2 regions of the Bradyrhizobium sp. LA6.1 genome follow, and region 1 is predicted to be linked to the other one. Evidence: predicted binding sites of a transcription regulator. Region 1 holds the regulator's gene; the other holds the start of a gene.

Evidence for each region. Region 1 encodes PhoB, which activates phosphate uptake and scavenging genes when phosphate is short. Its sites were predicted from a motif close to TGTCATNNANCTGTCAT; they were not measured.
Region 2: ABIB99_RS08035 (glycerophosphodiester phosphodiesterase family protein) is a predicted target of PhoB. The motif match lies at 9,259-9,275, and genes of this name have one in related genera.

The regions. Positions count from the first base shown of each region.
Region 1 is NZ_JBEPQK010000021.1:31,491-46,263, reverse strand. It holds gene ABIB99_RS36565 (ATP-binding protein) at 1-203, shown strand, start outside; gene pstS (phosphate ABC transporter substrate-binding protein PstS) at 348-1,361, shown strand; gene pstC (phosphate ABC transporter permease subunit PstC) at 1,505-2,494, shown strand; gene pstA (phosphate ABC transporter permease PstA) at 2,496-3,341, shown strand; gene pstB (phosphate ABC transporter ATP-binding protein PstB) at 3,338-4,159, shown strand; gene phoU (phosphate signaling complex protein PhoU) at 4,171-4,887, shown strand; gene phoB (phosphate regulon transcriptional regulator PhoB) at 4,903-5,610, shown strand; gene ABIB99_RS36530 (GcrA family cell cycle regulator) at 5,846-6,358, opposite strand; gene ABIB99_RS36525 (aspartate aminotransferase family protein) at 6,815-8,023, shown strand; gene argF (ornithine carbamoyltransferase) at 8,023-8,946, shown strand; gene ABIB99_RS36515 (Hsp33 family molecular chaperone) at 9,203-10,210, shown strand; gene apaG (Co2+/Mg2+ efflux facilitator ApaG/CorD) at 10,354-10,746, opposite strand; gene ABIB99_RS36505 (OpgC domain-containing protein) at 10,927-12,192, shown strand; gene ABIB99_RS36500 (SGNH/GDSL hydrolase family protein) at 12,192-12,971, shown strand; gene ABIB99_RS36495 (SGNH/GDSL hydrolase family protein) at 12,984-13,973, shown strand; gene ABIB99_RS36490 (O-succinylhomoserine sulfhydrylase) at 14,129-14,773, opposite strand, start outside.
Region 2 is NZ_JBEPQK010000003.1:183,286-198,058, reverse strand. It holds gene ABIB99_RS08075 (threonine synthase) at 1-1,056, opposite strand, end outside; gene lpdA (dihydrolipoyl dehydrogenase) at 1,240-2,661, opposite strand; gene ABIB99_RS08065 (hypothetical protein) at 2,679-2,912, opposite strand; gene ABIB99_RS08060 (pyruvate dehydrogenase complex dihydrolipoamide acetyltransferase) at 2,921-4,264, opposite strand; gene ABIB99_RS08055 (nucleoside deaminase) at 4,322-4,774, opposite strand; gene ABIB99_RS08050 (DUF5076 domain-containing protein) at 4,777-5,079, opposite strand; gene ABIB99_RS08045 (pyruvate dehydrogenase complex E1 component subunit beta) at 5,083-6,483, opposite strand; gene pdhA (pyruvate dehydrogenase (acetyl-transferring) E1 component subunit alpha) at 6,513-7,535, opposite strand; gene ABIB99_RS08035 (glycerophosphodiester phosphodiesterase family protein) at 7,790-9,142, opposite strand; gene adh (aldehyde dehydrogenase) at 9,349-10,866, opposite strand; gene ABIB99_RS08025 (helix-turn-helix domain-containing protein) at 11,023-11,982, opposite strand; gene ABIB99_RS08020 (FtsB family cell division protein) at 12,199-12,516, opposite strand; gene ABIB99_RS08015 (NADPH-dependent FMN reductase) at 12,689-13,240, opposite strand; gene ABIB99_RS08010 (MBL fold metallo-hydrolase) at 13,431-14,426, opposite strand; gene ABIB99_RS08005 (zinc-binding dehydrogenase) at 14,537-14,773, opposite strand, start outside.

The DNA.
Region 1 (14,773 bases):
AGCATCTGCCGCGACTGACCGAGCGGTTCTACCGGGTCGACGTCGGCGACAGCCGCTCGCAGGGCGGGACGGGGCTCGGATTATCGCTGGTGAAACATATTCTTAACCGCCATCGCGGCCGGCTTTTGATCGAGAGCGTGCCCAAGCAGGGCGCCGTTTTCACGGCCTGTTTTCCCCAGGCGAAGACCGCGGCTTCAACCTGATATTCAAGCGATTTCAATCGCTTGGCCGTGTCATCCAGCTGTCACGAAACCTTCGTAAAAGCACAGCCGACCGCTCCTAAAGGGGCGGCACGGGGAGCGCGATCGGGCGCGGATGGCGCTTCGCTCCCCTGTATGGAGACCACCATGAATTTCATCAAAACTATCGTCGCTGCCGGCTTGGTCGCCGCATCGGCGACGGCGGCGTTTGCTGCCGACATCACGGGTGCCGGTGCGACGTTCCCGTTCCCGATCTATTCCAAGTGGGCTGACGCCTACAAGAAGGAGACCGGCAACGGTCTGAACTACCAGTCGATCGGCTCCGGCGGCGGCATCAAGCAGATCCAGGCCAAGACCGTGACCTTCGGCGCCAGCGACGCGCCGCTCAAGGCCGAGCAGCTCGAGAAGGACGGCCTCGTCCAGTGGCCGATGGTGATGGGCGCCATCGTTCCGGTCGTCAACATCGAGGGCGTGAAGCCCGGCGAGCTGGTGTTCGACGGCGAGACCCTGGCCAGCATCTATCTCGGCAAGATCACCAAGTGGGACGACGCCGCGATCAAGAAGCTCAATCCGAACGTGAAGCTGCCGTCGGACGCGATCACCGTGGTCCGCCGCTCGGATGGTTCGGGCACCACCTTCAACTTCACCAACTACCTCGCCAAGGCCAGCGCGGACTGGAAGAGCAAGGTCGGTGAGGGCACGGCGGTCGAGTGGCCGGTCGGCGTCGGCGCCAAGGGCAACGAAGGCGTGTCGGGCAACATCAGCCAGACCAAGAACTCGATCGGCTACGTCGAGTACGCCTATGCCAAGCAGAACAAGCTGACCTACACCGGTCTCGTCAACAAGGCCGGCAAGCCGGTGCAGCCGACCGTCGAGGCCTTCCAGGCCGCGGCTTCCAATGCCGACTGGGCCAAGGCGCCCGGCTACTACGTCATCCTGACCGACCAGCCCGGCGACAAGTCCTGGCCGATCACGGCGGCGACCTTCATCCTCATGCACAAGGATGCCACCGACAAGGCAGCCTCGCAGGAAGCCATCAAGTTCTTCCGCTGGGCCTTCAAGAGCGGCGGCAAGGCGGCTGAAGAACTCGACTACATCCCGATGCCGGACCCGGTCGTCCAGCTGATCGAGAAGACCTGGGCTGCCGAGATCAAGAGCTAAGCGCTCTTGTCCCGGACTGGGCGCCGGGATCTCACAAGACCTCCGCTCCGGATCGGCCTCGCGCCGCATCCGGAGCGCAAGACCAACAACAAGACCGACAACAAGCGTATATCAAACGGGCACAGGGGATCGGCGTGGCAGAGATGGCCGTTCAGAGCGATGTAATCGACGACGCCGGACCGTATGACCGCGCCAAGGCCTTGGGCGCCTTCAAGCTCGGCGACCTCACCTTCTACTGGATCACGCGGCTGTCCGCGATCTCGGTGCTCCTCATCCTCGGTGGCATCATCATCTCGCTGATCGTCGGCGCGTTCCCGGCGATGAAGGAATACGGCTTCGCCTTCCTGTGGACGCAGCGCTGGGCGCCGTCGGCAGATCCGCCCGTGCTCGGCGCGCTCGGCCCGATCTACGGCACGCTCATCACCTCCTTCATCGCGATGGCGATCGCCATTCCGGTCGGTCTCGGCATTGCGATCTTTCTGACCGAGCTCTGCCCGCAATGGGCGCGCCGCCCGATCGGCATGGCGATCGAGCTGCTCGCCGGCATTCCCTCGATCATCTACGGCATGTGGGGCTTCTTCGTGCTCGGCCCGTTCCTGGCCAACACGTTCCAGCCCTTCATGATCAAGATCTTCGACGGCGTCCCCGTGCTGGGCGCGATCTTCGCAGGCCCGCCGTCCTATCTCAGCCTGTTCAACGCGGCGCTGATCCTCGCCATCATGGTGCTGCCCTTCATCACCTCGATCTCGGTCGACGTGTTCAAGACGGTCCCGCCGGTGCTCAAGGAAGCCGCCTACGGCGTCGGCTGCACCACCTGGGAAGTCGTGCGCAGCGTGGTGATCCCCTACACCCGCGTCGGCGTCATCGGCGGTGTCATGCTGGCGCTCGGCCGCGCGCTCGGCGAGACCATGGCGGTGACCTTCATCATCGGCAACTCGTTCCGCATCTCGTCGTCGATCTTTGCCCCGGGCACCACGATCTCGGCGGCGATCGCATCGGAGTTCGCCGAGAGCGACGGCCTGCACCAGTCCGGCCTGATCCTGCTCGGCCTGCTGCTGTTCGTGCTGACATTCTTCGTGCTCGCGGCTGCACGGTTGATGCTGATGCGTCTTGAAAAGAAGGCGGGGAAGTAACATGAACCCGATCTACGCACGCCGCCGCCGCATGGACATCGTCATCCGTGTGCTCTGCCTGGCTGCCGCTGCCTTCGGCGTCACATGGCTCGCGCTGATCCTGATGACGCTGCTCTACAACGGCATTGCCGGCCTGAACCTGGAGCTCTTCGTTGCGGACACGCCGCCTCCGGGCTCGACCGAGGGCGGCCTGCGCAACGCCATCGTGGGTTCGATCATCATGACCGTGCTCGGCGTCGGCATCGGCGCGCCGCTCGGTCTGTTCGCCGGCACCTATCTCGCCGAGTACGGCCGCAACGACCGCCTGACCTCGGTGATCCGCTTCATCAACGACATCCTGCTCTCGGCGCCCTCGATCATCATCGGCCTGTTCATCTATGGTGCGGTGGTGGTGCCGATGCGCGGCTTCTCGGCGATTGCCGGCTGCCTCGCGCTTGCGGTGATCGTCATCCCGGTGGTGCTGCGCACGACCGAGGACATGCTGCTGCTGGTGCCGAACGCACTGCGTGAGGCGGCCTCGGCGCTCGGCCTGCCGCGCTCGCTGGTGATCAAGCGCATCGCCTATCGCGCGGCGCGCTCGGGCCTCATCACCGGCGTGATGCTGGCCACCGCCCGCGTCGCCGGCGAGACCGCGCCGCTGCTCTTCACCGCGCTGTCGAACCAGTTCTTCAGCCTGGGTCTGAACAAGACGATGGCGAACCTGCCGGTCACCATCAATAATTTCGTGCAGAGCCCCTACGCCTACTGGAAGCAGCTCGCCTGGAGCGGCGCGCTGCTCATCACCCTGACCGTTCTTGCCCTGAATATTGGCGCGCGCATTCTGAGCGCCGAGAGGACCGCAAAATGAGTGATCTTTCCGTATCGATGAGCGCGGCCGGTGGTTTGCCCCAGGCGCCGGTGCTGCCCGAAGCTCCGGCCAAGGTGACGGTGCGCAACCTCAATTTCTATTACGGCGAGCACCACGCGCTGAAGAACATCAATCTGGCGCTCGGCACCAACCGCGTCACGGCGTTCATCGGCCCGTCGGGCTGCGGCAAGTCGACCCTGCTGCGCATCTTCAATCGGATGTACGACCTCTATCCGGGCCAGCGCGTCACCGGTCAGCTCATGCTCGACCAGACCAACGTCCTCGACCCCAAGCTGGACCTCAATTTGCTGCGCGCCCGCGTCGGCATGGTGTTCCAGAAGCCGACGCCGTTCCCGATGACGATCTACGAGAACATCGCCTTCGGCATCCGCCTTTACGAGAAGATCTCGAAGTCCGAGATGGACGACCGCGTCGAGAAGGCGCTGCGCGGTGGCGCGCTGTGGAACGAGGTCAAGGACAAGCTCAACGCCTCCGGCCTGTCGCTCTCCGGCGGCCAGCAGCAGCGCCTCTGCATCGCCCGCACGGTCGCGGTGCGGCCCGAGGTGATCTTGTTCGACGAGCCCTGCTCGGCGCTCGACCCGATCTCGACCGCCAAGGTCGAGGAGCTGATCCAGGAGCTGTCCGAGAACTACACGATCGCGATCGTCACCCACAACATGCAGCAGGCGGCGCGCGTCTCCGACAAGACCGCCTTCATGTATCTCGGCGAGCTGATCGAGTTCGACGACACCAGCAAGATCTTCACGTCGCCGACCGACCGGCGCACGCAGGATTACATCACCGGCCGGTTCGGCTGAGGAGACGGAACATGGGTTCTGAACATACCGCAAAGGCCTTCGACACCGACCTCCAGGAGCTCACGCGCCTGGTCGCCGAGATGGGCGGCATCGCCGAGCGCATGATCGTCGATTCCGTCGACGCGCTTATCCGCCGCGACGTCGCGCTCGGCCAGCGCGTCGTGACCATCGACGCCGAGCTCGACGCGCTCCAGAAGAAGATCGAGGAGCGCGCCGTTCTCACCATCGCGCGCCGCCAGCCGATGGCGGTGGATCTGCGCGAGATCGTCGGCGCCATGCGCGTCGCGACCGATCTCGAGCGGATCGGCGACCTCGCCAAGAACATGGGCAAGCGCGTCGCGGCGCTGGAGACGGATTTCCATCCGCTCAAGCTGTTCCGCGGTCTGGAGCACATGACCGACCTCGTGCAGCAACAAGTCAAGTCGGTGCTGGATGCCTATGCCGCGCACGATCTGCCGGCGGCGATGGCGGTGTGGAAGGGCGACGAGGAAGTCGACGCCATCTGCACCTCGCTGTTCCGCGAGCTCCTCACCTACATGATGGAGGATCCGCGCAACATCTCGTTCTGCATCCATCTGATGTTCTGCGCCAAGAACATCGAGCGCATCGGTGACCACGCCACCAACATCGCCGAGACCGTGTTCTACATGATCGAGGGCCAGGCGATCACCGACAAGCGGCCGAAGGGCGACATGACGACCTTCGCCACGACGGTCCCGAACACTTAAGGAGCGACGAACACCATGGGCGCACGCATTATGGTGGTTGAGGACGAGGAAGCTCTCACCGAGCTTCTCCGCTACAACCTCGAAGGCGACGGCTATGACGTCGAGACGGTGATGCGCGGCGACGACGCCGACACCCGCCTCAAGGAGCACATCCCCGATTTGATCGTGCTCGACTGGATGCTGCCGGGCCTCTCCGGCATCGAGCTGTGCCGGCGGCTGCGCACCCGGCCCGAGACCAAGCAGCTCCCGATCATCATGCTCACCGCGCGCGGCGAGGAGAGCGAGCGGGTGCGGGGCCTTGCGACCGGCGCCGACGACTACATCGTCAAGCCGTTCTCGGTCCCGGAGCTGCTGGCACGCGTGAAGGGCCTGCTCAGGCGCGCCAGCCCGGAGCGGCTTGCCACGGTGCTCGCCTATGGCGACATCGAGCTTGACCGCGACAAGCGTCGCGTGGCGCGTTCGGGCCGGCCGATCGATCTCGGTCCGACCGAATATCGTCTGCTGGAGTTCTTCCTGGAGCATCCCGGCCGCGTGTTCTCGCGCGAGCAGCTGCTCGACAGCGTCTGGGGCCGCGACATCTACATCGACGAGCGCACCGTCGACGTCCATATCGGCCGCCTGCGCAAGCTGCTCAATCTCGGCCGCGAGCAGGACCCGATCCGCACCGTCCGCGGCGCGGGCTACGCACTGGACGATCGTTTTGCGAAGGCGGAGCAGGCGTAAGGGGTTGCTGTGGCAGACGTGATTTAGCGGGCTGCCACCGCATCCTCGATGTCGTCCCTGTGAACTCAGGGGACCCATAACCACAGGGAGTGGTTTGGCGACGACTCGGAGTGATCATCCCGCGCAATAACTACGCGCCGGGATTATGGGTCCCTGCGTTCGCAGGGACGACACCGAGTGAGTTGAGCCGTCATCGCGTGACGGCGCCGTCTTCGTAGTCAGCTAATCCGATACCTCAGCGCGGACCCGGCTTCACCGGCGCGCGCCGGCGATCGGCCGCGGGCTGATACGCCACGCGCGAGTGCTGGGCGCAGTAGGGCAGGCCGGAGAGCGCCTTGCCGCCGCAGAAGAAGAAATCCGGGCTCGAGGGATCGCCGACCGGCCAGTGGCAGGTCGCCTCGTTCAGCTCCAGCAGCGACAGCCGCTGGCTCATCGGCACGACGTTGTCGTAGGTGACCGGTTCGGCCTCGACCTCGACTTCGAAGGCCTGCGCCAGCGCGGTGTTGCCGCGCGCGATCGGGCGTGTCACCCGCATCATGTGCTGGGCGGGGCGCGCCTTGCGCGGCCGCGGCGCTGCCGATGAAGGGCTCTTGGCGCGGCCCGACAGGCCGAGCCGGTGCACTTTGCCGATTACGGCATTGCGGGTCACATTGCCGAGTTCAGCGGCGATCTGGCTGGCCGAAAGCCCGGCCTCCCAGAGCTTTTTCAGCTGCTCGACGCGATCATCCGACCAGGTCAAAACGGTCATTGCACCCTTTCCTTCGCCGGCGCCTGCCATCCTGGCGGCCGCACGGCGAATGCCTAAGCTTCGAAAAACCCGTGCCGCCAGAATCCCTTAAGGCTCGCCGGGCGCACCAGATGCGCCCGAACGCTTACGCCGGTACATGAGGACTTAGAGGATCAGAACTGCTGCACGAGATGTCGTATCTGACAAGCCAAACGCTACAATATGGCGTGACTCACGCGCAAGAGTCCGCCGACTCGCTTCCACATGTTCCGTGGCGGAAATACGCAAAATCGCCACCGCAAGACTACGGATTCTGCGTTTCGCGAGGCTTTCCGGGCGGCATTGACACCGGTTTCACCAGGCATAAGATAGTCACACGTGCCGCCCTTAAAAGGCGGCACGTTTCGTTTTCCGGGCCGGTCAATGGTGCGTTGCGCAATGCACGCTCACACCGTCCGCAACATTCAAGTGATCGTCATGACTAACAGCGCAGCGCCGCATTTGCTCCCCGTTTTTGCCAGGTCCGACCTCGGTTTCGAGCGCGGTGAAGGCTGCTGGCTGATTGCGACCAATGGCGATCGCTATCTCGATTTCACCTCGGGCGTGGCGGTGAATGCGCTCGGCCATGCTCATCCTGCGTTGGTCAAGGCGTTGCAGGAGCAGGCCACCAAACTCTGGCACATGTCGAACCTGTTCCAGAGCCCGGACGGCGAGAAGCTCGCCGCGCGTCTGTGCAACGAAAGCTTCGCGGACTTCGTGTTCTTCTGCAATTCCGGCGCCGAAGCGCTGGAAGGTGTGATCAAGCTCGTCCGCCATCATCACTTCTCCAAGGGTCATCCGGAACGTTACCGCATCATCACCTTCGAAGGCGCCTTCCACGGCCGCACGCTGGCAACGCTCGCCGCGACCGGTTCGGCAAAATATCTCGAAGGGTTTGGCCCGCCGATGGACGGCTTCGACCAGGTCCCGCATGGCGATATCGAAGCCGTCAAGAAGGCGATCGGTCCGCAGACCGCCGGCATCCTGATCGAGCCGATCCAGGGCGAGGGTGGCGTGCGTTCGGCAACGCCCGCCTTCCTGAGGGCGTTGCGCCAGCTCTGCGACGAGAAGGGCCTGCTGCTCGCGTTCGACGAGGTGCAGACCGGCATGGGCCGCACCGGCGATCTGTTCGCGCATCGCCGCACCGGCGTCACGCCTGACGTGATGTCGCTGGCCAAGGCGCTCGGTGGCGGCTTCCCGATCGGCGCGGTGCTGGCGACCGCGGATGCGGCTGCCGGCATGGGGCCCGGCTCGCACGGCTCGACCTTCGGCGGCAATCCGCTCGCGATCTCAGCTGCCAACGCCGTGCTCGACGTCATGCTCAAGCCCGGCTTCTTCGACCACGTGCAGAAGATGTCGCTGCTGCTCAAGCAGAAGCTCGCCTCCGTGATCGATCGTTATCCCGACATCGTCAGCGAAGTGCGCGGCGAAGGCCTTCTGATCGGCATCAAGGCCGTGGTGCCGTCAGGCGATCTCGGCGCGGCGTTGCGCAACGAAAAATTGCTCACGGTCGGCGCCGGCGACAATGTCGTGCGCTTCCTGCCGCCCTTGATCGTCACCGAAGCCGAGATCGAGGACAGCGTCGGGCGGCTCGAGCGCGCCTGCGCCGCGATCTCGTCCAGTCAGACCAAGCGGGCGGCAAGCTGATGAGCAAGTCCCCGAAGCACTTTCTGGATATCAACGAGCTCCCGTTGTCGGAGCTCAAGAGCATGCTCGCGGCCTCCTCCGCCATGAAGGCGAAGCAGAAAGCGCACCAGCCGGTGAAGCCGCTGGAAGGCAAGACGCTGGCGATGATCTTCGAGCGTCCGTCCACGCGCACCCGCGTCTCGTTCGACGTCGCCATGCGCCAGCTCGGTGGCGAGCCCATCATGCTGACCGGCGCCGAGATGCAGCTCGGCCGCGGCGAGACCATCGCCGACACGGCGCGCGTGCTGTCGCGCTATGTCGACGCCATCATGATCCGCATCCTCAATCACGAGGCCCTGCTGGAGCTGGCGGAATATGCGACGGTGCCCGTCATCAACGGCCTGACACGGCGCTCGCACCCTTGCCAGGTGATGGCCGACCTCATGACCTACGAAGAGCATCGCGGCTCGATCGAGGGCAGGACGGTGGCCTGGACCGGCGACGACAACAATGTGCTGGCGTCCTGGGCGCATGCCGCCGAGCGTTTCAAGTTCAAGCTCAATGTCGCGACGCCGCCGGAGCTTGCGCCGAAAAAGGTGATGCGGGACTTCATCAAGGCCACCGGCGCGCCGATCGTGCTCGGCACCGATCCCGAGGCCGCCGTGAAGGGCGCCGACTGCGTCGTCACCGACACCTGGGTGTCGATGGGCGACAAGGAAGGCGAGCACCGTCACAACGTGCTCAAGCCCTATCAGGTCAATTCGAAGCTGATGTCGCTGGCCAAAACCGATGCGCTGTTCATGCATTGCCTGCCCGCCCATCGCGGCGAGGAGGTCACCGACGAGGTGATCGACGGCCCGCAATCGGTCGTGTTCGACGAGGCCGAAAACCGCCTGCATGCGCAGAAGGGCATTCTGGCCTGGTGCTTTGACGCGGTGAAGTAATCTCACTTGTAGCCCGGATGGAGCGCAGCGAAATCCGGGTTTGTGTCCGCAGTTGGAGTGGTCCCGGATTGCGCTACGCTCCATCCGGGCTACGCGGGCTATCGCGTAATCCTGTGGCTATGGGTCCCGTATCAGCGCTTTGCGCGCCCCGGGACGACATCGAATTTGCAGGATCCTGTGCGATCATAAGTGCATCCGGAACACACCGCCCTTGAGCCCTCTTCCATTTTCCTCCATCGACCCCAGATAAAGCGCCATGGTTTCCCAATCCCCTGACATGAATACCGGGCCTGAAGGCCCGGTTCGCGCACCATCAGCGGTTCCCATCGATGACGCCGTGCTGCCGTACGAGGTCGACGCACTCGACGTGCGCGGCCGCCTCGTGCGGCTCGGTCCCGCGCTCGACGAGATCCTGACCAAGCACGATTATCCCGCTGCCGTGGGCAAGCTGCTCGGCGAGGCCATCGTGCTGACGACGCTGCTCGGCTCGGCGCTGAAGTTCGAGGGCCGCTTCATCCTCCAGGCCCAGACCGACGGTCCGGTGTCGTTCCTGGTCGTCGACTACATGGCGCCGGATCGCCTGCGCGCCTATGCGCGCTACGATGCCGAGCGCCTCGGCGAGACAAAGGATTCCGGCACGCTCCTCGGTAACGGTCATCTCGCCATGACCATCGACCAGGGTCCCGACATGAGCCGCTACCAGGGTCTGGTCGCGCTCGACGGCGGCAGCCTGGAAGATGCCGCCCACGAATATTTCATGCGCTCCGAGCAGATCCCGACGCGCGTGCGTCTCGCGGTCGGTGAGGAGTGGCGCTCGAACGACGGCGGCAAGCATCGCTGGCGCGCCGGCGGCATGCTGATGCAGTTCCTGCCGAAGGCGCCCGAGCGCGCGCGTCAGGCCGATTTGCATCCCGGCGATGCGCCCGAAGGCGCCGAGGTGCATGCTGTCGCCGAAGACGACGCCTGGGTCGAGGCGCGTTCGCTGGTCGAGACCGTCGAGGACGTCGAGCTGATCGACCCCGAACTCTCCGGCGAGCGGCTGCTGTTCCGCCTGTTCCACGAGCGTGGCGTGCGCGTGTTCAATCCGCTGGTGCTGAAGGCGCAATGCTCCTGCTCGCGCGACGCGGTCGGTGCGATGCTGAAGAGCTTCTCGCCCGACGACCGCGCCGCGATGGTCAAGGACGACAAGGTCGTCGTGACCTGCGAGTTCTGCTCGTCGGTGTACCAGTTCACGCCGCACGAGGCGGGCGTGGAAGACGCGTAGGCATCGCATCCTCCGTCATTGCGCGCGCAGCGAAGCAATCCAGCCGTAGGGTGGGCAAAGCGCAGCGTGCCCACCATCTTATGCGCCACGTTTGGAATGGTGGGCACGGCGCTTTGCGCCTTTGCCCACCCTACGGCACCGCGCTAATTCAACACCCGCTTGTTGTCCGGGCTGTCCAGCGAGAATGTCGGCACGTCGATCTCGAAGCGTTCGCCGCTTTCGCTGACCATCTGGTAGCGGCCGGTCATGAAGCCCGAGGCGGTCGCGAGCGGCACGCCGGAGGTGTATTCGAAGCGCTCGCCGGGAGCCAGGGTCGGCTGCTCGCCGACGACGCCCTCGCCCCTGACCTCCTGCTGGCGGCCGGTGGCGTCGGTGATGATCCAGTGCCGCGTCTTCAGCTGCACGGTTTCGTCGCCGGAATTGGTGATGACGATGGTGTAGGACCAGAAATAGCGGGAGCGGTCAGCCGACGACTGCTCCGGAACAAAGTTCGGCTCGACGGTCACTTCGATCTGGCGGGTCACGGCGCGATACATGGCTGCCATCATAACGAAAACCCGGCCGGGAACCAACGCCCGCAGGCGGTTTTGGTGACATCGTGCCGCCAGAATTGCCGAGGAAGTAGACCCAATGTGATCCGGCCGCTTTGCGAGACGACGGCCAGACCTGTACACTCCATGACACGTCGCGATTTGCGGAAGGGTTTCGAACCCCCGATGACCATTGCCGACCAAGTGACGGGATCGACGATCGCGGGAACCGGCAAGCCTGCGGAGGCCAGACCTGCGGAGGCGAAGCTGCGCTCCGCCGCGCCGGCCATCACGCTGCCCGCCATCGGCGAGCGCGAGCTCCGGCTCGACCTGTTCCGCGGGCTCGCACTGTGGCTGATCTTCGTCGACCATCTGCCGCCGAGCCTTTTGACCTGGTTCACGATCCGCAATTACGGCTTCAGCGACGCCACCGAGATCTTCATCTTCATCTCCGGCTACACCGCGGCGTTCGTCTACGGTCGTGCCATGCTCGAAAGCGGCTTCGTCGTCGCTACCGCGCGCATCCTACGGCGCGTCTGGCAGATCTATGTCGCCCACGTCTTTCTGTTCACGATCTTCCTCGCCGAAATCTCCTACGTTGCGACCAGGTTCGAGAACCCGCTCTACACCGAAGAGATGGGCATCATGGATTTCCTCAAGCAGCCCGACGTCACGATCGTGCAGGCGCTGCTGCTGCGCTTTCGTCCGGTCAACATGGACGTGCTGCCGCTCTATATCGTGCTGATGCTGGCGCTGCCCTTGATCTTGTGGCTGATGAAATGGCGGCCCGACGTGACGCTCGGCCTCTCGGTTCTGCTCTACGCGGTGACCTGGGAATACGACCTCTATCTGTCGGCCTATCCGAACGGCTTCTGGGCGTTCAATCCCTTCGCCTGGCAATTGCTTTTCGTATTCGGCGCATGGTGTGCGCTCGGAGGTGCGCGACGCATGTCGCGCATCCTGGCGTCCCGCGTCACGATGTGGATATCGATCGCCTATCTGGTCGCGGCGTTCTACGTGACGCTGACCTGGTATGTGCCGCAGCTCTCCCACTTCATGCCGAGGCGGCTCGAGCAGTGGATGTATCCGATCGACAAGGCCGATCTCGACGTGCTGCGCTTCACGCATTTCCTGGCGTTCGCCGCACTCACCGTTCGCTTCCTGCCCCGGGAATGGCCGGGCCTGAAATCGCCCTGGCTGCGGCCGCTGATCCTCTGCGGCCAGCATTCCCTGGAGATCTTTTGTCTCGGCGTCTTCCTCGCCTTCGCCGGCCATTTCATCCTGGCCGAAGTCTCCGGCGGCGCAGCCATGCATGCGCTGATTAGTCTCTCCGGAATCCTGATCATGTGGGGCGTTGCGTGGGTGATTTCGTGGTACAAGCGCGTGGCTGACAAGAGCGGTGCGAAAACCAAAAACGCCGTCGGCAACGCCGATCTGGCGGGAGGGGGCTGATGAAGGCGAAGGTTCTCCTGAGCCTGGTCCTGCTGTGCGGTAACCTCGCCGCGCCCCTGGCGCGCGCGGGCGATGCCGTGCCGGCTGCTCCGGCCGCGCCCCCAGCCTGCGAATTGCCATCCTATCTGCTCACCACTGAAAGCCAGCTTCCCCGGGTCGCCGATGCCATCAAGGCCGGCAAACCGCTGGAAATCCTGGTCATTGGCAGCCGTTCGACCACGATTCCGGCCTCGGAGGACAGCTCCTATCCGGCGCGCATGCAGGCCATCCTGCAGGACAGGCTGCTGCCGTCGGAGACTGTGCACGTCTCCGTAGAAATACAGAGCAAGAAGACGGCCGAGGAGGCGGCCGCCACCTTCGTTAAGCTGATGGAAGCAAAAAGGCCTACTTTGGTCATCTGGCAGACCGGGACTGTGGATGCTATCCGAGCGATTGATCCCGATGATTTTCGCGGGGCGGTGACCGAAGGGGTTTCCGCGCTGCAAAAAGCAGGGGCTGACGTCGTGTTGATGAACTTGCAGTACAGCCCGCGTACCGAAACCATGATCTCGGTGCCGCCCTATCTCGACAATATGCGGGTGGTGGCGCAGGAGCATGACATCCCGCTGTTCGACCGTTTCGCGATCATGCGGCAGTGGAATGATCAGGGTCAGTTCGACCTGTTCAGCCCGTCCCGCGGGCCAGAGCTGGCGAAACAGGTCCATGACTGCCTTGGCCGGGCGTTGGCACAGTTTGTGATCGACGCAGCCCATCTGGGGCCGGCCCAGCAGCAAAATTGAGGTCTAGCGTTAATGAGTTCTCTCCGCCCTTTTTGGTTGACGGCATGGCTGGCTGCGCCCGCGGCGGCTCTGCTGATGCTGACGCCGGTGTCGCTGGCACCAGTGCAGGCGCAGGCCACGCAGGCAACGCCCGCGCCGCAGCAGGCCGCTAGTCCGGCTTCCGCTTCGCCCTCCCAGACCACCGTCGCCGCGACGTCCCACGAGCAGCGCGGCGTGACCGCCCGCGCCATCGACAAGGTGAAGCAGGTCGCGAAATCCGCCGGGGACATTTTCAGCCGCGTGCCCTGCCTCACGCCGAAGGGTGGCTCGAAGGCGATGGGCTCGCTGCCGCATGTCGCGGGCAAGCTCGTCGCCGGCAAACCCGTCGTGATCGTTGCGTTCGGCTCGTCGTCGACGGCAGGCTATGGCGCGAGCTCGCCCGATTTCAACTATCCGAACCGTCTCGCCGCGCAGCTCCGCCGGCAATATCCGACCGCCGACATCACCGTCATCAACGCCGGCGTCGGCGGCGAGGACGCACCCGAGATGATGAAGCGCCTCCAGAAGGAGGTGATCGACGTGCATCCGGATCTCGTGATCTGGCAGGTCGGCACCAATGCGGTGCTGCGCAATCTCGATCCCGGTGACACCGCCAAGATGGTCGAGGACGGTATCTCCCGCATCCAGGCCGCTGGCGGCGCCGACATCGTGCTGGTCGATCCGCAATATTCGCCAGCCGTCAACCAGCGCAAGGAGAGCGCCGGCAAGATGGTGCACCTGCTCGGGAAGGTCGCCGAGCTCCGTCACGTCGGCATCTTCCCCCGCTTCGAGGTGATGCGCGACTGGCACGAGAATCAATCGATCCCGGTCGAGAGTTTCGTGATCGCCGACGGCCTGCATATGAACGATTGGGGCTATGCCTGCTTCGCGCAGATCCTCGGCGACGACATCATCCGCTCCGTCGGCCAGATCAAGCTCGGCGTCAACGTGCCCGCGGACGTGCGAACGTATCGGCCGATGTAGGCTCGGTGCCGTAGGGTGGGCAAAGGCGCGCTCTTCGCGCGCCGTGCCCACCATCTATCGGCGATATGATCGTGAATGGTGGGCACGCTTCCGCCTTCGCTCTTCGAGCTACGGCGGACAAGTCGCTTTGCCCACCCTACAAGAGCCCAATCGCCTCACGCCTTCTCCAGCGCCGCGGTCAGATCCTCGATCAGATCGTCCACATGCTCGAGCCCCGCCGAGAAGCGGATGAAGCCCTCGCTGATGCCGAGCGCGGCGCGGTCTTCCGGCTTGAGGCGCTGATGCGTCGTGGTCGCCGGATGCGTGACGAGGCTCTTGGCATCGCCGAGATTGTTCGAGATTTTTGCAAGCTTGAGCTCGTTGAGCACGCGGAACGCACCCTGCTTGCCGCCCTCGACCTCGAAGCCGACCAGCGTCGAGCCGCCGCGCATCTGCTTCTTCACGAGAGCTGCCTGCGGATGATCGGCGCGGCCGGGATAGACCAGCCGCGAAATCTTCGGATGGCTCGCCAGCACGTCGGCGATGCGTCCCGCCGTCTCGGTCTGCGCGCGCACGCGTACGCCCAGCGTTTCCAGGCCCTTGAGCAGGACCCATGCGTTGAACGGCGAGATCGACGGGCCGGTCTGGCGCATGAAATTGTGGATGTGCTCGGCGATGAACGCTTCCGACGACAGGATGATGCCGCCGAGACAACGGCCCTGGCCGTCGATGTGCTTGGTCGCGGAATAGACGACGACGTCTGCCCCTAGCGCGAGCGGGCTCTGCCAGATCGGCGTCGCGAACACGTTGTCGACGACGAG
Region 2 (14,773 bases), on a different contig from region 1:
CTCCTCGCGTGCGACTTCGTTCAGCGCCGCCGAGATCTTGTCGTCGTCGACCGCGATGGCAAAACCCTTGCTCTCGCGCACGGCCCGCAGGATCAGGAAGTCGCCGATCGCCTGCGGCACGCGGATGCCCGACGCAATCGTGTGGGCATCCTCCCAGCGCGTCGCATGCTCGGTGCCGGCGTCATAGGCCCGCACCATCGGCGCGCAGCCCGACGCCTGCACCGCGACCATGCGTGGTCGCTTGGAGCCGATGAACCCGATCTTCTCCAGCTCGTCGAAAGCCTTCCACATGCCGATCAGGCCGGTGCCGCCGCCGGTCGGATAGAAGATCACGTCGGGCACGTCCCAGCCGAGCTGCTCGGCTAGCTCCAGGCCCATCGTCTTCTTGCCCTCGATGCGGTACGGCTCTTTAAGCGTAGACGTGTCGAACCAGCCGACTTTCGCCTTGCCTTCGCCGACGATCTTGCCGCAATCGTCGATATAGCCGTTGACGCGATAGACGGTCGCGCCCTGAAGCTCGATCTCGCTGACGTTCACCTCGGGCGTGTCGGCCGGGCAGAAGATCGTGGTCTTGATGCCGCAGGAGGTCGCGTAGGCCGCGAGCGCCGCGCCGGCATTGCCGTTGGTCGGCATCGCCATGTGCTTGATGCCGAGCGCCTTGCCCATCGACACCGCCATCACGAGGCCCCGCGCCTTGAACGAGCCGGTCGGCAGGCGTCCCTCGTCCTTGACGATGATCTCGCCGCCGCCGAGCTTGGCGCCGAGCTTCGGTAGCCGGATCAGCGGCGTCGTGACCTCGCCGAGCGAGACGATGTCCTTGCATTTGCGCACGGGCAAGAGCTCGCGGTAGCGCCACATGTCGCCGGGACGCTGGGCAAGCGCGTCCTTGGTCAGCGCCTTCTTCACGCCCGCGAGGTCGTAGCGCACCAAAAGCGGCTTGCCGGCCTTGGAGAGATTGTGGACCTGGTCGGCGGCGTAATGATCGCCCTCCATCGCGCATTCCAGATGCGTGACGAAGGTCGGGCGTTCGATGGTCAGGTTGTCGTTATCGTGCATGGGTTGACCCCTCTTGTTGTTCTGCTTGGTTGCTATTGAACTCGTCACCCTGAGGTGCCGGAGCGAAGCGGAGGCCTCGAAGGGCGACGAGCCCGGCTGCTGCATCTCGGCCGTTCACCCTTCGAGGCTCGCTTTGCTCGCACCTCAGGATGACGGATCGGGCACGGCGCCGCCGTCCAATCCTCAAATATTCAAAACCCTTCCATACGCATCGAGCACGGCTTCCTTCATCATTTCCGACAGGGTCGGATGCGGGAACACCGTGTGCATCAGCTCTTCTTCGGTCGTCTCCAGGTTCATCGCGACGACGTAGCCCTGGATCAGCTCGGTGACTTCAGCACCGACCATATGGGCGCCGAGGAGCTGACCGGTCTTCTTGTCGAAGATCACCTTGACCAGGCCCTGATCCTCGCCCAGCGCAATCGCCTTGCCGTTGCCGACGAACGGGAAACGGCCGACGCGGATCTCTCGGCCGCTTTCCTTCGCCTTGGCTTCGGTGAGGCCGACGGAGGCGACCTGCGGCTGGCAATAGGTGCAGCCCGGGATCAGGTTCTTGTCCATGGGATGCGGATGCAGGCCCTTGATGGCCTCGACGCAGATCACGCCTTCATGCTCGGCCTTGTGCGCCAGCATCGGGGGACCGGCGACGTCGCCGATGGCGTAGATCCCGGGGACGTTGGTCTTGCCGTAGCCGTCGATGACGATACAGCCCCGGTCAGTCTTCACACCGAGCTTTTCGAGGCCGAGATTCTCGATATTGCCGACGACGCCGACCGCCGAGATTACGCGCTCGAACTCGGTGGTGACGGGCTTGCCCTTGCCGTCGTCGATGGTAGCGACGACGCTGTCGGCCTTCTTCTCCAGCTTCGTGACCTTGGTTGAGGACATGATCTTGATGCCCTGCTTCTCCAGACGCTTGCGGGCAAGGCCTGCTATCTCGGCGTCCTCGACGGGCAGGATCTGCGGCAGCACCTCGACCACGGTGACCTCGGAGCCCATGGTGTGGAAGAACGAGGCGAACTCGATGCCGATCGCGCCGGAGCCGACGACCAGCAGCGACTTCGGCATTTTCTCCGGCACCATCGCTTCAAAATAGGTCCAGATCAGCTTCTTGTCAGGCTCGAGCCCGGGCAGCACGCGCGGCCGCGCGCCGGTTGCAATAATGATGTGCTTGGCCTGGTAAGCCCCTTCGCCCAGCGCGCCCTTCGGGCCCTCGACGTTGGACTTCTTCACGGTGACCTTGCCGGGCGCGTCGATCGAGGCGTCGCCCCAGATCACGCTCACCTTGTTCTTCTTCATCAGGAAGCCGACGCCGTCGTTCAGCCGCTTCGAGACGCCGCGCGAGCGCTGCACCACGGCCTTGGGATCGAACGACACGTTCTCCGCCGACAGGCCGTAGTCCTTGGCGTGCTGCATGTAGTGGTAGATCTCAGCCGAGCGCAGCAGTGCCTTGGTCGGGATGCAGCCCCAGTTCAGGCAGATGCCGCCAAGATAGGACTTCTCGACGATCGCGACCTTGAAGCCGAGCTGGGCGGCGCGGATCGCGGTGACATAGCCGCCGGGGCCGGAGCCGATGATGATGACGTCGAAGGATGTATCGGCCATGGCGGCTCCCGTTCAACTCAAGCGGTCGTTGCGCCGCGGGCGCGGCGATTGCGGATGTAGCTTCTGATCAGCCATTCCGAGAGAATGGCGGCCGCCATGACGGCGAAGATGGTGAGCGCGATCGGCGCCCAGATGTTGCGCGACAGCGCCTCGCCGGCGAAGAAGGCGGAGTCAACGATGTCGCGGCCGAGCGGGCTGAGCGTGAGGATCAGCGAGACCAGCATCGAGATCCAGGGCCAGCGCGTCCTCATGCGCCATCTCAGACCATCATCATGACGGGATTTTCGATCAGCTGCTTGAACGCGCCAATCAGCTCGGCGCCAAGCGCGCCGTCGATGGCGCGGTGATCGCAGGACAAGGTCACGCTCATCATGTGCGCAATCTCGATCTTGCCGCCACGGACGACTGGCCGCTCCTCGCTGGTGCCGACCGCGAGGATCGTCGCATGCGGCGGATTGATCACGGCGGTGAAGTGGCTGATGCCGAACATGCCGAGGTTGGAGACCGCGGTGGTGCCGCCCTGGTATTCCTCGGGCTTCAGCTTGCGCGAGCGGGCGCGCGCGGCAAAATCCTTCATCTCGTTGGAGATGGTGGAGAGCGTCTTGGTCTCTGCCTTGCGGATGATCGGCGTGATCAGGCCACCGGGCATCGCCACGGCGACACCGACGTCGGAATGGTGGTGCTTGACCATGCCGCTTTCGGTCCAGCTGACGTTGCAGTTCGGGATTCTCTGGAGCGCAACGGCCATCGCCTTGATGACGAAGTCGTTGACCGAGATCTTGTAGAGCGGCTTCTTCTCCTTGTCCTTGGGAGCAGCCGCATTGATCTCCTCGCGCGCGGCGAGCAACTTGCCGATGTCGCAGTCGATGGTGAGGTAGAAGTGCGGGACGTTCTGGATCGACGCAGTCAGGCGCTGCGCGATCGTGCGGCGCATGCCGTCATGCGGGACGATCTCGTAGGAGCCGGGCTCGAACAGCGACAGGATCTGCTTGTCCGACATGGTCGGCGCGATCGAGGGCGCCCCGGACGGCGCAGCGGCAGGCGCCTTCAGGCCCTTGCCGGACTTGGCCTGCTCGACGTCACGCGCCACCACGCGGCCGTGCGGGCCGGTGCCCGTCACCATCGACACGTCGATGCCTGCATCCTTGGCGAGACGGCGCGCGAGCGGCGACGAGAACACGCGGCCGCCGTGGCCGTTGCTCTGCACGGCTGGAGCTGCGGCCTGCGGCGCCGGTGCGGCGGCAGGCGGCGCAGCCTTGGGCGCGGCTGCGGGAGCCGGTGCGGCGGCGGGCGCTTCAGCAGCTTTCGGAGGTGCGGCCGAGGCACTGGGCTTGGCGGCACCAGCCGCCTTCACGTCCTCGCCCTCGCCGGCGAGCACGGCGATCACGTCGTTGACCGGGACGTCCTGCGTGCCCTCCGGCACGAGGATCTTGGCGATCGTGCCTTCGTCGATCGCCTCGACCTCCATGGTCGCCTTGTCGGTCTCGATCTCGGCGATGACATCGCCGGATTTGACCTTGTCGCCTTCCTTCTTCAGCCACTTGGCGAGGTTGCCCTTCTCCATTGTCGGCGAGAGAGCGGGCATCAGGATGTTGATGGGCATGCTGACCTCAAGAAGAACTTTGCAATACGTCGTCTCCGACAGCGAAGACGACCAGGTTTAGTTGCCGATGTCGCCCTGCCACAGGCGCTCGTTGGCAGGGATGGAACGCCAATTCTTCATCATGGTGATGGAGCGGTCGTCGGCAAGGTCGATCCAGGGGATGCCGAACTTGTCGAGGATGTCCTTGGAGCCCGGGAAGGTGACGGATTCTCCGATCACCACCAGCTTCACCTTGAACAGAGCGAGTGCGCCGGCGCACATCGAGCATGGCGACAGCGTGGTGTACATGACGGTGTCGTGGAACGAGATCACGCCGGCTTCGCGCAGGCAGCTCATCTCGCCGTGGAGGATGACGTTCTTTTCCTGCACGCGGTTGTTGTGGCCGCGGGCGATGATCTCATTGCCGCGCGTCAGCACGGCGCCGATCGGCAGGCCGCCCTGCGCGATCGAGGCCTCCGCCTCACGGATCGCCTCCAGCATGAAATCGAAATGATGGGCTTCGATCGCCACGATCAGTGCCCCTTCCCGCGCGGTGTCGTCGTGCCCGTATCGGTTGGCCGTTCAATCTCCGCCTGGAACATCTCGAGGATCCGGCTCAGCGCATCCTCCTCGGTGTATTCGCTCTCGCGCGCATAGGCGCGCGCCGCGTGACGGGCGAGATCGACGAGCAGGAGGCCCCACATGTCGGGCTCCTCGAAGGCGCGCTGGAACGCCATCGACAGCCCGCCGTCCAGCACGAATACGCGCAGGATCTCGACCGCATCGTCGCGGGCGAGGACGTCGGGTGGCAATGGCTGCTCCTTCGGGCCCGCCATGATCTACCTGTAGCAGACGGCTTTGGCGGCCTCGACCACTTCGGCTGCCGACGGCAGCGCGAGCTTCTCCAGGTTCGCGGCATAGGGCATCGGCACGTCCTTGCCGGAGACGCGCGCGACCGGCGCGTCGAGATAGTCGAAGGCGTTCTCCATGATGCGCGCGGCGATCTCGGCGCCGACGCCGCTCTGCGCCCAGCCCTCTTCCACCGTGACTGCACGGCCGGTCTTCTTGACCGAGTTGACGATGGTCTCGGTGTCCATCGGCCGCAGCGTGCGCAGGTCGATCACCTCGGCCTCGATACCGTCCTTGGCGAGTTCGTCGGCGGCTTTCAGCGCATAGGTCATGCCGTTCGACCAGGAGATGATGGTGACGTGGCTGCCCGAACGCACGATGCGCGCCTTGCCGATCGGGATCACGAAGTCATCGAGCTTCGGCACTTCGCCGGTATGGCCGTAGAGCACCTCGTTCTCGAGGAAGATCACCGGATTGGGATCGCGGATCGCAGCCTTGAGCAGGCCCTTGTAGTCCGCTGCGGAGAACGGCGCGACCACCTTGAGACCCGGGACGTTGGAATACCAGGACGAGTAGTCCTGGCTGTGCTGGGCGGCGACGCGCGCGGCGGCGCCGTTCGGGCCGCGGAACACGATCGAGCAGCCCATCTGGCCGCCGGACATGTAGAGCGTCTTGGCGGCTGAGTTGATGATCTGGTCGATCGCCTGCATGGCGAAGTTGAAGGTCATGAACTCGACGATCGGCTTCAGCCCGGTCATGGCAGCGCCGACGCCGATGCCGGCAAAGCCGTGCTCGGTGATCGGCGTGTCGATGACGCGCTTGGCGCCAAACTCCTGGAGCAGGCCCTGCGTCACCTTGTAGGCGCCCTGGTATTCGGCGACCTCTTCGCCCATCACGAAGACGTCGGCGTCGCGGCGCATTTCTTCGGCCATGGCGTCGCGCAACGCTTCGCGGATGGTCTGCGTCACCATCGCGGTGCCGGCGGGCACTTCCGGATCGGGCTCGGCAACGACCTGAGGGGCAGCCGCAGCCTTCGGCGCCGAGATCATCGGCTTGCCTTCGCCGACCGGCGAGCGGGATTCGGCGACTTCCTGCGCGACGCTCGGCGCGGGCGCGGCCGGCGCCTTGGCGAGATCGGCGGCCGTCTCGCCATCGGCGAGAATGGTCGCGATCGGCGTGTTGACGGCAACGTCGGCGGTGCCCTCGGGGATCAGGATCTTGCCGAGCGTACCTTCATCGGTCGCCTCGACCTCCATGGTCGCCTTGTCGGTCTCGATCTCGGCGATGACGTCGCCGGACTTGATCGTCTCGCCCTCTTTCTTCAGCCACTTGGCAAGGTTGCCCTTCTCCATCGTGGGCGACAACGCGGGCATCAGCACTTGAATTGGCATATCGACTCCAAAAGAAAGCTTGCGCGCGTTCAGCGGTAAATGTCGGTCCAGAGCTCGGCGGCATCCGGCTCGGGATCATGCTGGGCGAAGTCGGCGGACGCATTGACTATGTCGCGAACCTCGGCGTCGATCGCCTTGAGATCGGCCTCGCTCACCTTGGCCGCGAGCAGGCGGTTGCGCACCTGCTCGATCGGGTCCTGATCGTGGCGGACTTTTTCGACCTCTTCGCGCGTTCTGTACTTGGCGGGGTCGGACATCGAGTGGCCGCGATAGCGGTAGGTCTGCATCTCCAGGATGAAGGGGCCCTTGCCGGCACGGCACCAGGCCGCCGCCTCCTCGCCCGCGGCCTTCACGGCGCGGACGTCCATGCCGTCGACCTGCATCCCGGGGATGTTGAAGGACGCACCGCGCTTGGAGAAATCCTGCTGCGCCGAAGCGCGCGACACCGAGGTGCCCATGGCATAACGGTTGTTCTCGATGACGTAGATCACCGGCAGCTTCCAGAGCTCCGCCATGTTGAAGCTCTCATAGACCTGGCCCTGGTTGGCCGCGCCGTCGCCGAAATAGGTGACGCTGACATTGTCGTTACCACGATAGTGGTTGGCGAAGGCCAGACCCGTGCCGAGCGAGACCTGGGCGCCGACGATGCCGTGGCCGCCGTAGAAGTGCTTCTCCTTGCTGAACATGTGCATGGAGCCGCCCTTGCCCTTGGAATAGCCGCCGCGCCGGCCGGTGAGCTCGGCCATGACGCCGTTGGCCTCCATGCCGGTGGCAAGCATATGACCGTGATCGCGATAGCCGGTGATGACCTGATCGCCCTGCTTCAGGGCCATCTGCATGCCGACCACCACGGCTTCCTGGCCGATATAGAGGTGGCAGAAACCGCCGATCGCGCCCATGCCGTAGAGCTGGCCGGCCTTTTCCTCGAACCGCCGGATCAGGAGCATGTCGCGGAGCGCTTTGAGCTCCTGCTCTCTGGTGAATTCCGGGGGCGAACCGCCGTCGGTCTTGTCCTGTGGAGTGCTTGCGGCGGCTTTCTTGGGTGCGGCCATGGGAATTCCGGGTCAGAGAAAACTTCAGCCCTCTCTAACCCAAGTCAAACGCCCTTGGAAAGGACCGCGGCGGCATGGCGCGACTTTCATTATGCCGCACTGCAACGTGACCGAAACTTTGCAAAACCTTTGGCGCCGATCGGGCAACTTTAGCTCACCGGTCAGCGAAGGGAACGTGAGCAGCCAACGCAGAGAAATCGGACACGCTGTCTTGTATCCGAAATCCCACGCGCGTCCGATTCGCCGTGCCAGCCTTACCAGCCCAACTCGCGCAAATACGCCGCACGGGCGGCAACGCCGGTATGCGTGAAGTCGCTGAAGACCCCATCGACGCCGAGCCGGTAGAATTTGAGATATTCAAGGCTCGGGTCGCCGCGATAGTCGGCGGCAAGATATTTCTTCTCGTTCCGAAACGTGAAGACATGCACGAAAAGACCGAGCTTGTGCGCGTCCGCGACAAGGCTGGTCGCGTCCTGGGTCGAAGCCTCCGGCGTCGATCCCTTGTAGGGCGTGCCGTCGGCATTTGCGTCCTTCCACGGCGCGATCTTGAGCGGAACGATATAGGCCTTCCACGGGCCGATGCCGTCGGCGTAGGTCTTGATCTCGGCAAGCCCCTCGGCCGTCAGCATCGCATCGTACAGGCGCGCATCGCCTGCAACCGTCCAGTCGAACGGGCGCGAATTCGTGATGTTGTTGAGGAGAACCTTGCCGGTTTTGAAGTCGATTCCGTTGCCGTCGACGAGTTGGACCTGCCGCGTCTGGAGGCCGTGGCTGCGCATATATTTCAGGCTGCCGGGTTCGAAGCTCTGGACCAGGATGGGAGCGTCCTTGGTGTTGAGGCCGTTATCCCTGATGATCTTGATCAGGGCATCCTCGAGCGGACGGCTGCCGGCCGCGCCGCAGCCATTGGCGATCGCCTGGGCATTGTTCCAGGTCGGGTTCTTGGTTTCGGGATAGACGAGGATGGACCGCCCGGTCTCCTTGCTCTTGACCTTGGCGATGTCGATGACGTCCTGGAAGCTGATGATCGGGAGCTTGCCGTTGAAGACTTTCGGCCGCTCGTTGGCCGCGTCATAGGTGGTGCCGCCGATCCATTGCTTCAGCTCGGCCATGGTGAAATCGCTGATCGACCAGTCGTTGGTATGATCCTCGCCGTCGACGATCAGCGACTTCAGCACCGATTTGGGATCGGCCGGATCGCTCAGATCCGTCAGGTAGTCGGCAGGCACGCCGGTGGCCGACGGGGCCTTGACGCGCACACCGGGCACGGTTCGCTTGCGGGCGGCGACGGCCGCATTGGTCTTCGCCACCTCGGCAATGTTGGTGTTGTCGCTCAGCCAGGGGTTATGACGCACGACCAGAACGCAATCCTTGGTCAGGTGCAAATCCTCTTCGAGCGCATCGGTCCCGAGCGCCGCGGCGAGGTCGTACGACGCCTCGGTCTCTTCAGGTACCAGGCCCGGCAGGCCGCGATGTCCAAGGACCAGTGGCGCCTTTCCATCGACGGTCAGGAAGGGCTTGGCGCTAGCTGGCGCCGCGCCGGACTGTGCAAAGGCCATCGACAGCGGCAGCACCGCCGCGCCGAACAGCATCGCTGCGACACCCATTGTCCGTCCTGAACGACTGTTCCGCATCACCAAGCCTCCGTCTTTGCCCGGCATCGCTTCGAATGCCGCGGGCGCCGAACCGGATACGGTCGGCTCTGTCGTCTTGTCTCAAGACTCTGACAGACGGATGACGACGGAGAGGGCAGCGCAAGATTGCGCCGCCCTCTCCTGCCCCATCAGATCTTGCCCAATCAGATCTTGCCCGATCAGAAGAAGCCAAGCTTCTTCGGGCTGTAGCTGACCAGGAGATTCTTGGTCTGCTGGTAGTGATCGAGCATCATCTTGTGGGTCTCGCGACCGACGCCCGACTGCTTGTAGCCGCCGAACGCGGCATGCGCAGGATACGCATGGTAGCAGTTGGTCCAGACCCGGCCGGCCTGGATGGCCCGGCCGAAGCGGTAGCAGCGGTTGGCATCGCGACTCCAGACGCCGGCTCCCAGGCCATAGAGCGTGTCGTTGGCGATCGCGAGCGCTTCGTCATCGGTCTTGAAGGTCGTGACCGAGACGACGGGACCAAAGATCTCCTCCTGGAAGATTCGCATCTTGTTGTGGCCCTCGAACACCGTCGGCTGGACGTAGAAGCCGCCGGAAAGATCGCCGCCGAGCTCGGCACGACCGCCGCCGGCCAGCACCTTGGCGCCCTCCTGCTTGCCGATGTCGATATAGGAGAGGATCTTGGCGAGCTGTTCGCTAGATGCCTGCGCGCCGATCATGGTGTCGGCCGCACGCGGGTCGCCCTGCTTGATCGCGGCGACGCGCTTCAGCGCCCGCTCCATGAAGCGGTCATAGATATCGGCGTGGACCAGCGCCCGGCTCGGACAGGTGCAGACCTCGCCCTGGTTCAGCGCGAACATCACAAAGCCTTCGATCGCCTTGTCGAAGAAGTCGTCGTCCTCGGCGGTGACGTCGTTGAAGAAGATGTTCGGCGACTTGCCGCCGAGCTCCAGCGTGACCGGGATCAGGTTCTGGCTGGCATATTGCATGATCAGCCGGCCCGTGGAGGTCTCGCCGGTGAAGGCGATTTTCGCGATCCGCGGGCTGGAGGCGAGCGGCTTGCCGGCCTCGAGGCCAAAGCCGTTGACGATGTTGAGGACACCGGGCGGCAGGAGATCGCCGATGATCTCGGCCCAGACCATGATCGAGGCCGGCGTCTGCTCGGCCGGCTTGAGCACGACGCAATTGCCGGCGGCAAGCGCCGGCGCGAGCTTCCAGCATGCCATCAGCAGCGGGAAGTTCCAGGGGATGATCTGGCCGACCACGCCGAGCGGTTCGTGGAAATGATAGGCGATGGTGTCGTGGTCGATCTCGCCGATCGAGCCTTCCTGTGCGCGCACCACGCCGGCGAAATAGCGAAAATGATCGATCGCGAGTGGCAGGTCGGCAGCGCGGGTCTCGCGGATCGGCTTACCGTTGTCCCAGGTCTCCGCAATCGCAAGGCGCTCCAGATTCTCTTCCATCCGGTCGGCGATCCGGTTCAGGATCGCGGCGCGCTCGGCGACGCTGGTGCGTCCCCAGGCGGCCTTGGCGGCGTGCGCCGCATCGAGGGCGGCCTCGACATCCTGCGCATCGGAACGCGCGATCTTGCAGACGATCTGGCCGTTCACCGGCGAGGCGTTGTCAAAGTACTTGCCGGAGATTGGCGCGACGAATTTGCCGCCGATGAAATTGTCATAGCGTTCGGCGAACGGAACCTGGGTGACGCCGAGGAATTCCACCTTGTTCATTGATCACTCCCGATGTTTGCTGTTTGCGCAATTCGTCGCGTGTTCACGACTTGCGCCAACGATGTCGCGGGAGCGTTTTCCTGTCAGCCCGGGCGTCAGCGATGGCCGGGGTAACCTGTCGCAGTTCTGCGACAGTCGTGGGCAAGGCAAGGGCCCTCAGTGCTTCAGCTCGAACCGCTTGAGCTTCCTGTGCAGCGTGGCACGGCTGATGCCGAGGGCCTTGGCGGCGGCCGAAACATTGCCGTCCGCGCGCAGCAGCGCCCGCTGCAACACCGCGCGCTGGCCGCCGGCAAGATGGTCATGCGCGGGTTCGCCGCCGAGGAGGTCAGCCGCGGGCACCGGCTGCAAGGGACGGCCGGGCGCAATCCCGAGTCCCACCCGCGCGGACCGGGTCGCGCCGATCACGAGATCATCTGCATCGACCGCGACGAGGCCGCCGGCCTGGCCGTCCGCGCCTTGCGTCAGCACAATGCGGGCATGGGCGAAGGCGCGGCGAAACAGATCGGCCTCGATGCGCCTCGCCGCCTCACCTGCCGCGAGCGCGATCAGATTGGAAAACGTATCGGTCCGGTCGGCGCGGCAGGAGGAGACGTCGAGCACGCCCGCAAACGCCGCCTCGTGGTCGTAGATCGGAACGGCGGTGCAGCTCAGAAGCGTGTTGCGGGTGAAGAAATGCTGGTCGCGGTCGATCGTCAGCGGGCGCTGCTCGACGACGCAGGTGCCGATGCCGTTGGTGCCTTCATGATCCTCGCTCCAGAGCGCGCCGGTCCACAGGCCCCAGGATTGGAACGTCGCATCGTCCACCGCTGTGCCGCGGCGGTCGACCGGCACGCCCGCGCCGTCGGCGAGCAGCACGCAGCAGCCGCTCGCGCCGACCGCCTGATAGAGCCGGTCCATCGCGCCTTGCGCGGCGGCGAGCAGCGGCGCGACGCGCTCGCGCGCCTGCCGCAACTCGACATCGCTCAGCCGCATCGGCGCGCTACGACCGGCGGGATCGAGATGATGCAATCGGGACGAACGGCGCCATGAGGCCACCAGCGCGGAGCGCGCGGCCTGGCCTGACGCAATGGCGGCCTCGACGCGGGCCGCGTGATGCCGGGACATTGGCCCATTCATCACTGTTTCCTCCGGGTGGCAGTCTAGGCTGCGCCGGCATGGCCCGGTTGATCTGCGTCAACTCAGGCAGACGGCGGCAGAAGCCATGGGGCCGTTGCTGCGTTGCCGTCAAGGCGGCAGCCCGGTTCCAAGCCTAAGACTTTCGGTAGAATTGCTACACGATTGTCGGATTTCGGCAGCGGCTTTCGATGCCGGTTTCGAATGCAGCGGCAAACGCTACTTCGCCGGGATCATCCGAACGAGATCGTGTGGATTGACATAGTCGAGCTGATAGCGCGCCCGCTCGTCCAGCATGTCAGGATCGATCCGCGACGTCCGCAGCAGCGACACCCGCTGCTCGCTCTTCGCGCGCTCGCGCTTGAGCTGGGCCAGCTCGCTCGTCAGCGCGATGATCTCCTGGTCGAGTTCCTGACGGGCGTTGAGGCCGTATTTGCCGGTGTAGGCGTTGACGCCGAAATAGCCGACGATAGCGGCCGCCATCGCATAGAGGGCAAGGCCGGTCAGGATCGATTTCAGGCGCGCGCGGGAGACCATCTTGGGAAGATGCGGCAGGTTGGTTAAGGGAGTGCTAATCGCTTCCCCCTTCGCGTTCCAGTCCCTACCCCCAGCCGTCATGCTCGGCCTTGTGCCGGGCATCCACGTTTTTCGTCACCACGAGCCAAGACGTGGATGGCCGGGACAAGCCCGGCCATGACGAAGAAAGACGTCAGCCGTGGTGTTTGGCCACGTGCGCAGCAAACGCGTCGATATAGGCCTGGAGGACGGGCTTCAGAGATTCCTTGGTCAGGTTCCCCTCCGCATCGAAGGCATCGCCGACCGCGTTCAGATAGATCTCCGGCTGCTGCAGGATCGGTCCGGCAATGCCCGGCAGGATGTTCTGCAGCGTCTTGGCGGCGCTGACGCCGCCGAGCGGGCCCGGCGAGTTCGAGATGATGCCGACCGGCTTGCCGTTGAACGAGCTCTTGCCGTAGGGGCGCGAGGCGACGTCGATGGCGTTCTTCAGCACACCCGGGATGGCGCGGTTGTATTCGGGGGTGACGAAAATGACGCCGTCCGACTTCTGCAGCTTCTCGCGGAAGGCCAGCCAGTCCGCGGGCGGCGCGCCCTCGAGGTCCTGGTTGAAGAACGAGATGCCTGCCAGCGTGATGACCTCGAGCTTGAGCGAGGCCGGCGCGAGCTTTGCGAGCGCGTTGGCGACCTTCAGCGAGAAGCTGTCCTTGCGCAGGCTGCCGGCGATCACGACGATGTTGTAGGCCATGGATTGTCCTTGGGGGCTTGAGCGGAAGTTCCGGGGCGGCACTTAAGCGATCCGGGTCGATGGATGCAAGTGCATGAACCGGTTTTGTTTGGAAACGCTGAGTTTCTCGAAAGCAGATGGTCGCTACGATCCAAAAACAATCAGGCCGCCCGAAGGCGGCCTGACGTTTCTCGCAAACCCCTGGCTCGGTTCAGATCGTCGGATTCCAGGCCGACGGGATCAGGCGGTATTTCGCGCCGTCCTTCTCGACATGCCCCACCGAGGGGAAGGTGAAGTGGAAGCCGATCACGGTCGCCTTCTCGGCTGCCGCCATGTCGTAGAATTTGTGGCGCGTCGCCTGCGCCATCGCGCCGTCGTTGTCGAACGCCACGTGCCAATCCGGATTGCGCAGGAAGAACTCCGGAATGTTGGTGACGTCAGACTGGATCAGCACCTTCTTGTCGCCAGAGGCCACCGCGAACGAGGTGTGCCCCGGCGTATGGCCGGGCGTCGCGATCGAGGTGATGCCCGGGGCGACCTCCTTGCCCCACTCGTACTTCGTGACCTTGGATTCGAGGCCGGCAAAGGTCTTCTTCACGTTGGCGAAGTAGTTCTTCGTCATGTCGTTCGGAGCCTTGGCCGCGTTCTCGTCGCTCGCCCAGAACTCCCAATCCTTCGCCGGCACCATGATCTCCGCATTCGGGAACGCCAGCGCGCCGTCGGCCAGACGAATGCCGTTGGTGTGATCAGGATGGAGATGCGACAGCAGCACGACGTCGATGTTCTTCGGGTCGACGCCGGCGGCCTGGAGGTTTTGCAGCGTGCGGCCGACCGCGCCCTTGCTCGGCTCGAGATTGGCAACGCCGTTGCCGGTGTCGATCAGGACCAGCTTGGAGCCCGTGTTGATGAGCTGGGGATTGAACGGCACCGTGACCATGCCCTTCGGCATGTACGCCGCCTCGCCCGCGGCCAGCGCTTCCTCCTTCGGCAGGTTGACGACGAACTTGTCCGGCATCGGGAAGGTGCGCGCGCCGTCGTTGATCGAGGTGCACTCGTAGCTGCCGACCTTGTAGCGATAGAAGCCGGGCGCCTGTGCCCCGCTTTGCGGCACCGAGGCACTGGCGGTGGTCGGTCCAAGTCCGGTTACGGCCGCCGCGCCCATAGCGGCAGCGCCCGCGAGCAGGTCGCGGCGATTCAGATCAGTCATGGAAGTGTCCCCTTCTTTGCTTGCGGTTGCCCCGCTTTCAATTGCGGCGCAAATCTTCCCGCGCTTCGCTCAGAAGGCAAGTCCTTCTTTGGATGGTGTGCCGTGGCACATCACGAAGATTTATTTGGGTTGATGAGGAATTTTTCGCCGGTGGCCCGTTTGGCGTAGACAGCGATGTTGGCGGGATCGAGCGCCTCCTGAAGCGACACCACCTTGGTGTAGTGGCTGGCGAAGGTCGTCTTCAATTCGTCGACGACGCGCTGGCGCAGCCTGGCTCCGTCCGCCTGCCCGATCTTCATCAGGAACGGAAACAGCAGCCAGCCGCCGACGCCCCAGGCCATGCCGAA